3 regions of the Shewanella sp. S1-49-MNA-CIBAN-0167 genome follow, and region 2 is predicted to be linked to each of the others. Evidence: predicted binding sites of a transcription regulator. Region 2 holds the regulator's gene; each other region holds the start of a gene.

Region 1 (3,666 bases), on a different contig from region 2:
CTAAAAACGCGTAACATGTCTGATGATGCAATTAAAATAGTGTACAACGATTTGTGTGCTGGTTTAAGGGTGACGACTCGTGGCGTGACGTTAGCTAAGGCGATGGATAGTGATCTCGATAAGAGTATTGTATAACCTAGCCAATTAAACAAAATGATGACACGCAGGACACACTTTTGTTGTTTGACTCGCTCTAATCAACTCATGCTGTTATATCGATTTGCACTGACTTATGATGCTAATGAATTGATATCAGTGTATCTTTTGGGATGCCATTATGGCTTTAATCGCTAACATTAGGATTTTTGGTCGATAAAGCACTTGGAAGAAGATCGGGATATAGTCAGTTATGTCTAAAATGACAAATTCGACTGTTGATTAAAAATGATTACTTTTTCTGCCAACTAATACACACCATTTTTATCAGTGCCGCTGGAGAAGGGTCTAGTGTTAAACGTTTAATTTTGCCTTGTTCAAAGCATACTAATTCTCCTTCGATTTCTGTCATTCGATTACAGTTTTTACAGCTTAAACTTAAGCTTTTTGCATTTAGATCTACTGCATTCGTTTTTATATTCAATACGAAACCCTCTGGACTGACGCCTCTTCAAATCACATTAAGACTGCTTATTGTGACTAATATCAAACATATTGTACACCTTTTCTCATTTTCGGCAAAGTAATCCGCGCACTAGAGCCCTGTAATTTACTGGGGTTCATGACCTACACTATTGCATATGTCGGTAATGTTTATCGAGAGTGACTGCGACCCCAGACGATTGCACAATACGAGCATGGTGGCGGGTTAAATATCTTGGATCTGTTACGCCGCATGAATGTGCGATCATGATTAAATCATAGTGTAAAAAATGATTATAGTTTGCGACACGTACCGATTTATCTTTAGGATCTAAGCCTTTTTGTAGTCGTGTATTATGAGTTGTAATGCCAGTGGGGCAAGTGTCTTTGTTACATTGCAGCGATTGAATACAGCCTAAGGCAAACATATTTCCACGGGCGGAAGCAATAAAATCGGCACCAGTGGCTAATGCCCATGCCACATATGAGGGTATGATCATTTTCCCCGTAGCAATAATTTTAATGCGTTGCTTAAAGCCGCGTTCATTCAGTAAATCAACCAGTAACGGTAAACTCTGTCGTAGTGGTAAGCCCACATTATCCATCAGAGCTTGTGGCGCTGCGCCTGTACCGCCATCGGAACTGTCTAAGGTAAAAAAGTCTGGTGCATGCTCAATACCACGGCGCTCAATTTCATCCAGGAATTCGGTTACCCAAGACATATCGCCTAACACAGCCTTAATTCCTGTTGGTTTGCCGGTAATACCTCTTACCTGATTTATCATATCGACAATGTCAGCTACGTTGTTTAATTCAATGTGTCCATTGGGGCTAATTGAGTCTTGTCCCGCTGGGATCCCGCGAATAATGGCAATTTCTTCAGTCACTTTTATGGCGGGTAAAATACCACCTTTACCGGGCTTAGCACCTTGGCTTAACTTAATTTCAAACATTTTGACTTCAGGATGCGCTGCAATTTCGGTGAGTTTTTGTGCGTCTAAATGGCCTTGAGCATTACGGACACCGTATTTAGCTGTGCCTATTTGAAATACTAAATCACAATGACCTTTTAGATGGTAAGGGCTTAATCCTCCCTCGCCAGTATTGAGCCAACAACCTGCTTTTGCTGCGCCATGGGATAGTGCTGTAATCGCTGGGCGAGACAATGCCCCAAAGCTCATTGCTGATATATGGCAAATCTTCTCGGTTATGTAAGGGTGATTACAATCGGGCCCAATGGTGACAGCGATGGTTTTATGGGTGTCATGATCATTGATGGGGAATGCTGAGTTCATGAACATTACTGCCCCCGGTTTATCTAAGACCTGAGTTGAACCAAACGCAATGGTGCGGTCAACATTTTTAGCGGCGCGATATACCCAACTGCGTTCGGCGCGATTAAATGGTAGCTCTTCGCGATCTTGGGCAAAAAAGTATTGTCTAAAAAACTCGCCTTGTTTTTCTAGAATATACCTAAAACGGCCGATAACAGGGTAGTTATGCCGAATGGCTTGTTTAGTTTGCAGTTTATCAGCAATAAACATGTAAATTACCGCGATGAGTAATAACCAAAATAACACTAATAAAAGACCAGAGAAAATATCTATTCCCCATATAAACCAATGTTGTTGCGGCATATTATTGTCCTTAATTAAAATTCAGTGTGAGAGACTCAGTATGGGTGATAATGATAAAATTAATCTTATTAACTAGCCATATTAGCAATAACCAATACGAGGTAACTATATCGTTACACTTTTGACCTCGTTATCAAACGGTTTTCTTTTGCAGTAGTAAGGCATTAATTGATGCGATTGTGATGCGTTGAAGCTTACTTTTTCAATTTAGCGGTTATTGCTAATGTACACATTAACGCTGTTATTTGGGCTATCCTTTACATTATCGTTATGCAATATAGGCCTTTAGTTCGCCATTAATATCGTAAGGGGGTGAATGAGATGAATCGTTATATTTATCTATTATGACTTCAGAGATTCATTTTTTGGTCGATATTTAGGCTATCTATTATGCTAAATGAGAAATTATTATGGATGTTAACAATGCGGCTTCAACTAATGCGACCCCTGCACTAGAAAGTAAAAGCACTTCAACCCGTGCCGCCACTTCGTCAACTCAAGCCGCTTCCAATAACGCTAGCTCAGCGGTCAACTTATCCACCAAAATATCAGCGAGCCAACTCAGTCGTCAAATAATGAATAACAACATTCTGGCAGCACAAGAGGAAGTGAGCATTGCTGCCGGTGACAAGTCCATGGCATTACTTTATCGCGCCGCGATTGAAGCCATTAACGAAGAGCTTGCACCAATGCGAGGAGAAAACTCAGTCCAAAAGAGCCTTGCGAGTGGGGTGGATTACTCGCCAGAAGCAACTGCTGATCGTATTGTTAGCTTTGCAACAGCGTTTTTCTCTGTGCATCAACAACAAAACCAATCTATGGTGCTCGATGAACAAGTTGACAGCTTTATGCTCAAAATTGGAGATGCAATCGATCACGGCTTTAAAGAGGCAAGTGATATTTTGTCTGGTTTAAAAGTACTAGAGGGCGATATTGCTGCTGGTGTTGATAAAACATATGAGCTGATACAGCAAGGGTTAGCGCAATTTAGACAGGATAAGTCGACTAAAGATGGATCACAAAGCGTGACTCAAGCTACTTAGTCTCTTATGATTAAGATAGGCTTTCAGCGATAAGGATAGTGACTATGTGGACAACGGGTAAGGTAATTGAGCGCATTGATTGGAATGATAAATTATTCTCATTGCGCATCAAAGCCGATGTCGAACCTTTTATCGCAGGTCAGTTTATTAAGCTCAGCCAAATGCGTGATGAAAAGCGTGTCGCGCGGGCGTATTCACTGGTAAATTCTCCAGGTACGGATTATGTCGAAGTGCTGGCGGTGTCGGTAGAGGATGGGCAATTATCTCCAGATCTAAAAGCATTAAACCCAGGAGACACCATTGAAGTGACGCCCAAAGCGACTGGATTTATGACCTTAGATGAAGTGCCTAACGGCGTATTGCAAGGCAAACATTTGTGGTTCTTTGCTACCGGTACCGCTGTGGGT
Region 2 (3,666 bases):
TTGCGCCATTAAAATTTGATTTAACAGCTCGCGAAGGCGATTAGAGTCATGCTCGCTATGCGACATAAACTGTTGAACATCATGACAAAGTGACTTAAATTCACCCAATTCTATATCACGACGCATCAATTTATCCCACATGGGCGTCACTGATTGTATATTGCTAATGATGGTATCGGCCAAAGGAAGACATTCTTCAACTGCATCCATGGTTTTATTTGCAGCTTGTTCTGTCATATCGATAACATAGTTCAACCTTTCTTTAGCATCCGGTATTTCGGTATTCGCTAATTCAGATAAACGGTTATCAACTTTGAAATCTTTTAGTGCACTGTGGAGTTGTCGAGTTAACTTACCGACTTCTTCAAAAAGCTCACGCTGCAATGGCGTGGCAAGCTCTCTGATGTAATCATCAGCTTCTGCTTGATTACCCGAGGTAAGTAATTCAACAAGTTCTTGGGCTTGTTCAAGAGTGACCAAGCCCGATATTGATGCCTGCATGACTAATCCTTGGTTATGCGAGTCGTTCAAAGATTTTATCTAGCTTTTCTTTTAACGTAGCGGCGGTGAAAGGCTTTACTACATAACCATTTACACCAGCTTGCGCTGCAGCAATAATTTGTTCACGCTTAGCTTCAGCGGTTACCATCAATACAGGTAAATGCTTTAACGAATCATCAGCACGAATGGCTCTAAGTAAATCAATACCTTGCATTCCAGGCATGTTCCAGTCTGTTACTACAAAATCAAAATCGCCTTTTTGTAACATTGGTAGGGCTGTTGAGCCATCATCTGCTTCTTGAGTATTATTGTATCCCAAGTCTCGCAACAAGTTCTTAATGATACGCCTCATTGTTGAAAAATCGTCAACAATAAGAATCTTCATATTCTTGTCCAAGGTTTCCTCCGGTGAGCTGACTCTCGTTCGCTCTATATAAGTTATTATTCTTGTGTCCAATGCTTGAGTTTGGCTTTTAACCTGAGCATTGCCTGACTTAATATCTGGCTTACTCGCGATTCGCTAACTTCAAGGATTGCACCAATTTCTTTTAAATTTAATGCTTCGTCATAATATAACGACAGCACTAACGCATCTCTTTCTGGCAATGTCTTAATTGCTTCAACCAATGCAGATTGAAATTGAATTTCAGCAAGCGAGTCAAAGGTTTCATCTGGCGATTCGTTGTCTGTGATTAACACATCTTGCGCAACACCAAGATCTTCTATACCGATGATTTTACCAACAGAAACATCATTTAAGATGTGATGGTATTCATCAAGCGACATATCAAGTTTTTCTGCAATTTCAGTATCATGAGCATCACGTCCAAGCTTCTGCCCTAATTCATCAATCACTTGTGCTACACGACGATTATTACGATGAACTGAGCGTGGAACCCAGTCACCTCGGCGAATTTCATCTATCATTGCACCACGAATTCGGATACCAGCAAAGGTTTCAAATTTGGCCCCTTTACTATCATCAAATTTTGATGAGGCCTCAAGCAACCCCATCATCCCAGCTTGTAATAGGTCATCGAGTTGCACCGATGCTGGTAATCTTGCCAGCATATGATGAGCAATTCTTTTAACCAGCGGTGCATACTGTTCAACAATAGATGTTTTGTTATCGAACTGAGTATACGCTGCGGCTTTATTCACCCGTTCTTCCTTCTTGTATCGGCTTACGTTGTACAAGACGTTCAACAAAGAATTCTAAATGGCCGCCGGGCTGTTGTGGCACCGGCCAAGTCATAATTTTATTGGCTAATCCATGGTAAGCAATAGCTGAAGGAGATTTAGGATACGCTTCAACAACTAACTTTTGCTTACGAACCGCTTTACGTAAATTCTCATCAAAGGGTATTGTTGCAACCAGCTCTAAAGCAACATCTAAAAATCTATCGGTCACTTTACTCAGTTTTGCAAATAATTCCATACCTTCTCGCAAACTACGCACCATATTTGCCACAATTTTGAAGTGGAACACACCATGCTCGCGACTTAAAATTTTAATCAGCGCATAAGCATCGGTAATCGATGTCGGCTCGTCGCAAACGACAATTAATACATCCTGTGATGCACGAGAAAAACTCAGCACCATATCTGATATACCGGCAGCAGTATCAACAATTAAAATATCGAACTGAGTACGCATTTCACTAAATGCACGGATAAGTCCGGCATGTTGTGCTTGCGTCAATTCAACCATCGCTTGAGAACCTGACGTAGCAGGAACAATACCGATCCCTTTGGGTCCGCGCACAATGATGTCATCTAATTCGGCATCACCGGACAAAACATGAGATAAATTTTTCTCAGCGCGGATCCCCAGCATGACATCGACGTTGGCTAACCCTAAATCGGCATCAAGTACTAATACGCGTTTGCCTTTTTCAGCTAATGCAACGGCGGTATTAATTGACACACTGGTTTTGCCCACTCCGCCTTTACCACCGGATACGGCAATTACTTTAACTTTATCGTTATTTGGTTGATTCATCATACGTAAACCACTTGCTTGATCCCGTGTCATAACTTTACTCAAATGCATAGGCGTTGTCATTAGACCACGCTGTGTCTTGTGACGATTGTTGTTCTGTTTCATTTAATGCCGCCAGAGCCTGCTTAGCCAACTCTAGGGTATCAGCCACTTTCATGTCCTCAGGAACACGTTGACCGTCAGTAACATAGCTCAATGGTAACTCATTTTGAATCAATACGCTCAAAGCACCTGCAATTGATATTGATTCATCTAACTTGGTTAAAATCGCACCCGCTAATGGGATCCGTTTAAAATGTTCAACCGCATCTTGCAATACGCGACGTTGACCGGTCGCCGACAAGACTAAGTAGCTCCTAATTGGAATTCTACTATTGGCTGTTAAATTATCTAGTTGCTGATATAAACGCATATCTCGCTGCCCCATACCTGCCGTATCAATTAACACTAACTTACGATTTCTAAACTGATAAAGAATTTGTTCTAATTCAGTTAAATCATGTGCTTGTTTAACCGGACAGCCCATTATTTTGCCATAAGTGGCTAATTGCTCATAGGCGCCAATACGGTAATGATCTGTGGTAATCAATGCGACCTGCTCTGGTCCATGATGGGCGGCAAATCGGGCGGCAATTTTAGCTAAAGAAGTCGTTTTACCAACACCCGTAGGACCCACAAATGCCACAACACCACCCCGTTTGACAATATCATCGCCTTGGTTGTCGAGTAAGTTGGCTAAACTTTGCGGTAATGCGCGCACTAAATCTGCTGGGGTGTAATGTTGGCTTAATCCCGCTAGTTTAGCAGCTACTGCCGGAGAAAACTCTGCGGCAATCAATTTACTTTCAAGCATTGCTCCCACAGGATCGGTCCGCTTTTTTTGGTCTTTCATTAACGATGAAACTTGATGAGTTAATAAGCTACGTAATGAAGCCATTTCTTCACGCAGATCATCCATATCGCCTGAGTGGTTTTTATTATTTTTTGTTGGTTTGTCAGAGACGGATTGCGGTGGCAAGTTCGACGCGGGTTTAGCCGACTTTGCACCTTGTAATTGGCGGGCCCATTCAGGTAACTCTGGCTCGTCTTGTTGCACGGACATTTGTTGTGTCATGCGATTGTGTTGTTTTTCAAGTAATGCCTGTAACGAATCTGCGGCCGCA
Region 3 (3,666 bases), on a different contig from region 2:
GCCGAACGTTAGAATACAGGCTATAAGACGGCGGTCGATATGTAGCTTGGAAATGACATGTAATAATGGTGGAATAAGGATCGGGATAAAGGCAATGTGAATAGGTAAAATATTTTGCGATGAAATAGCCATTAACAGTATTGTGACCAATAACAACCAACGTACCACTTGAGTATTACCACTATTGGGTTCTTTGCCGAGCTTTTTAATAATTGAATGGGAAATTAACGTTGTTAAGCCCGAATGTGACAATGCTGCCGCAAACGCGCCAAGCAATGCATAACTTAATGCAATTTGAGCTCCGCCGCCGAGTCCGTCATTAAAGGCTGCTATCGTTTGATGAATATCTAATCCACCGACTAAACCCGCCACAACAGCACTAATGGTCAACGAGACCACAACGTTAATTCGAATAAAGCTTAAAAAAAGCATTAAGCAAACCGCGATAACAACCGCATTCATAATTATATTTCATAAAAGTAAGTGAGGCGGCTATTCTTGACCGTCTACAGCATATTTGTCCAGCGTATATCGACTTTTTACTTATTTATGCCGATTTTTCAATCAATATTACCTTCCGTTGTGGATAATGTTTGCCTAGGTCATGTCAGCAAATCATTTTTGTAATATTCGACAGTTATTATTTAGTGGGTCAGCATGTTTTATTTTTCAGCAGGTAAACCCATTTTCATTTGAAATAACTTATAAGTCCGCTAAATTAGATGTATGGTATACCTCTGATATAAGTCCCAACGGCATAGTCAATTGTTAAGTAGATCACAATTAGCAAGAACGCTTTGCCGTTGTTGAATGTTTAAGCCATTAAATGGAGATAGATAATGAGCGTATTAGTAGGCCGTCCAGCCCCAGATTTTACCGCAGCAGCCGTTCTTGGTTCTGGTGAGATTGTTGACACATTTAACCTCGCTACCGCAATTAAAGGTAAGCCTGCGGTTATTTTCTTCTACCCACTCGATTTTACTTTTGTATGCCCATCAGAGCTAATTGCTTTTGATCACCGCATGGAAGAGTTCACCAAGCGTGGTGTTGAAGTGATTGGTGTTTCAATTGACTCACAGTTCACTCATAACGCATGGCGTAACACTCCAGTAGACAAGGGGGGTATTGGCCAAGTTAAATACACACTAGTTGCTGACGTTAAACATGAAATTTGTAAAGCATACGACGTTGAGCATCCAGAAGCTGGCGTGGCTTTCCGTGGTTCTTTCTTAGTAGACAAAGAAGGCCAAGTTCGTCACCAAGTGGTTAACGATTTACCATTAGGCCGTAACGTTGACGAAATGATCCGTATGATCGACGCTCTTCAGTTCCATGAAGAGCACGGTGAAGTTTGTCCTGCTGGCTGGTCAAAAGGCGAAAAAGGCATGACTGCTAGCACAGAAGGTGTCGCAGCATACTTAAGAGATAACTCTGACAAGCTATAATCTAGCGGATTAGAGACAATAAAAAAGCTGCTTCGGCAGCTTTTTTATTGAGTAAGATAAATATTTTATCGACCGTTCTAAGGCGATATAGCCTGCTTGAGATGCAATTGTTATCTCGAGCGGAGGTTACCTAGTATCCATTATTCGCTGGCTGGATCGCTCTTCTCTTCCACAGCGGCTAATGGCCAACCACCTAATGCTTTCCAACGATTGACGATAAGGCAAAATAATTCGGCGGTGCGTTCGGTATCATATAATGCTGAATGCGCTTCTTTGTTGTCGAAATCGATGCCAGCCATTTTACACGCTTTAGCCAATACCGTGTGCCCAATAGCAAGGCCAGCAAGTGTTGCGGTATCAAAGCTCGCAAAAGGATGAAAAGGAGATCGTTTTAAACCGTTTCGTTCTATGGCCTTGTTCACAAACCCTAAGTCAAAAGCGGCATTGTGAGCGACAATAATACTGCGATGACAATCTACTGCTTTTTGGGCTTTTTTGACTTCTTTAAAAATCTCTAACAAAGCGACTTTTTCGTCTACCGCACCACGAAGTGGGTTGGTGGGATCGATACCATTAAAAGCTAAAGATTCAGGCTCTAGGTTCGCGCCCTCAAAAGGCTCAATATGAAAATGAAGGGTTTTATCAAGTTCAATGACCCCATCACTATTCATTTTTAATAAGCTGACGGCAATTTCAAGCAACGCATCGGTATTGGCATTAAAACCCGCAGTTTCGACATCGATAACAACAGGGAAATAACCACGAAAGCGGTGTTTAAACTTGTTAGCGTCGCAAATATCAGTCATTACAGTCTTTATCCTCAATAGCTATCATTCATCGGTGCAAATGATGTAGGCCGAGTATTATGCGCAAACTCAAGCTCAGTGTCATGTTTGATTGTGGTTTTTATCATCGATTAAACATGATTGTTGACTAAAGGAACTGACTTTGTGGCCGATAGAAAGTATGTAATCAGGTATATAGGGTGTTTTTATGTGGCGAAAACTGATAATTCTCGCAAGTTTGTGTCTTTGCTCAACGGCTAATGCTGATTTGAGGCACTACGTGGCGTCGCTCGAAAACTCAGCATGGCGCATTGGTGAGAGTAATCCGATAGAGTGTCGTCTTGAACATGATATTCCTAATTATGGTCGCGCGGTGTTTACCAGTAGGGCAGGTAAAGATTTGAATTTAAACTTCACCTTAGATATGTGGCTTAAGCCTGATGCGGTGACCAAGGCAACATTAATTAGCCGAGCTCCGAGTTGGCGTCCTGGGCATAATTCCAAAGAAATCACCCAACTGACTTATAACAAGCAATTTAATGGTGAAGTACCCAAAAAAGCCGCTTGGTCGATGTTGAATGAATTGAGTCAAGGAATGGAACCCACTTTTTACTATGCTGATTGGTATAATCACAACGCTAAGATTGCAGTGGGATTGTCGTCGGCTAATTTTGGCGGTAAATATCGTGAGTTTCGCGCTTGTTTAGCTAATTTGCTGCCTTACAGTTTTGATGATATTGCTTTTACGGTATTACATTACCAAGAAGGCGGGGTCGATCTGACGCGTTTCTCTACCCACCAATTACAAAAAATACAGCGCTATTTGTCTTATGACTCTGAAGTAGAACTCGTTCTTATTGATGCTTACACTGACAGCTACGGTGGGCGCTTGGTTAACCAAAAGGTGTCAGATAAACGGGCTGACTCAGTGAAAAATATTTTAATTGCTAGCGGTATTACTAAAGATCGTATTCATACCGAGGGGCATGGCGAAAAACGTCATGTTACTGGCAATGACCTTGCTGAAGAACGTAAGATGAACCGCAGAGTTGTGATTAAAATAACCAAGCCGATATAAACCCACCTCATGTATTATTAGCTGCACTATTAAGCGCAGTATTGACCCTATTTAGCCCGTAACAAGATTAGCTATCTATTTATTCAGTTGTTGTATGTATATTCCGCCACAGTAGCCTCTTTTTCTCGATACCATTGAGATATAAATAATAATCAATAAACGGGTTTTCCACGCTAAGGCATTATATCAACGCTCATCAATAAGGCCTCACTCGGCGGTCATTCAACATTCGTTAGACCAAGCTAATACTGATATAAAAGAGTCATTTGTAAACGATTGTTGCTCCTTTAGAGGCTAACGAGTAAAGCGATGCAAGCGTGTCTCGTTTTCCTCCATATTGATTAAAAAGACTCAATTT

What was found. The regulator FliA, encoded in region 2, starts transcription of late flagellar genes. The targets are predictions, from matches to a motif close to CTAAAGNTNNNNNNNNNNNNGCCGATA.
Region 1: the regulator FliA is predicted to act here: its motif matches at 2,565-2,591, upstream of AAEZ00_RS08275 (DUF5610 domain-containing protein).
Region 3: the regulator FliA is predicted to act here: its motif matches at 2,379-2,405, upstream of AAEZ00_RS09120 (flagellar protein MotY).

What each region holds. Positions count from the first base shown of each region.
Region 1 covers NZ_JBEOPO010000014.1:3,941-7,606, reverse strand. Annotated here, with positions in the region: gene AAEZ00_RS08290 (hypothetical protein) at 1-135, shown strand, start outside; gene AAEZ00_RS08285 (hypothetical protein) at 389-580, opposite strand; gene AAEZ00_RS08280 (FMN-binding glutamate synthase family protein) at 729-2,216, opposite strand; gene AAEZ00_RS08275 (DUF5610 domain-containing protein) at 2,627-3,259, shown strand; gene AAEZ00_RS08270 (ferredoxin--NADP reductase) at 3,304-3,666, shown strand, end outside.
Region 2 covers NZ_JBEOPO010000006.1:12,557-16,222, forward strand. Annotated here, with positions in the region: gene AAEZ00_RS03900 (protein phosphatase CheZ) at 1-501, opposite strand, end outside; gene cheY (chemotaxis response regulator CheY) at 515-898, opposite strand; gene AAEZ00_RS03910 (RNA polymerase sigma factor FliA) at 943-1,662, opposite strand; gene AAEZ00_RS03915 (MinD/ParA family protein) at 1,655-2,536, opposite strand; gene flhF (flagellar biosynthesis GTPase FlhF) at 2,541-3,666, opposite strand, start outside.
Region 3 covers NZ_JBEOPO010000015.1:97,075-100,740, forward strand. Annotated here, with positions in the region: gene AAEZ00_RS09105 (Na+/H+ antiporter family protein) at 1-462, opposite strand, end outside; gene AAEZ00_RS09110 (peroxiredoxin) at 840-1,445, shown strand; gene rnt (ribonuclease T) at 1,586-2,251, opposite strand; gene AAEZ00_RS09120 (flagellar protein MotY) at 2,439-3,308, shown strand.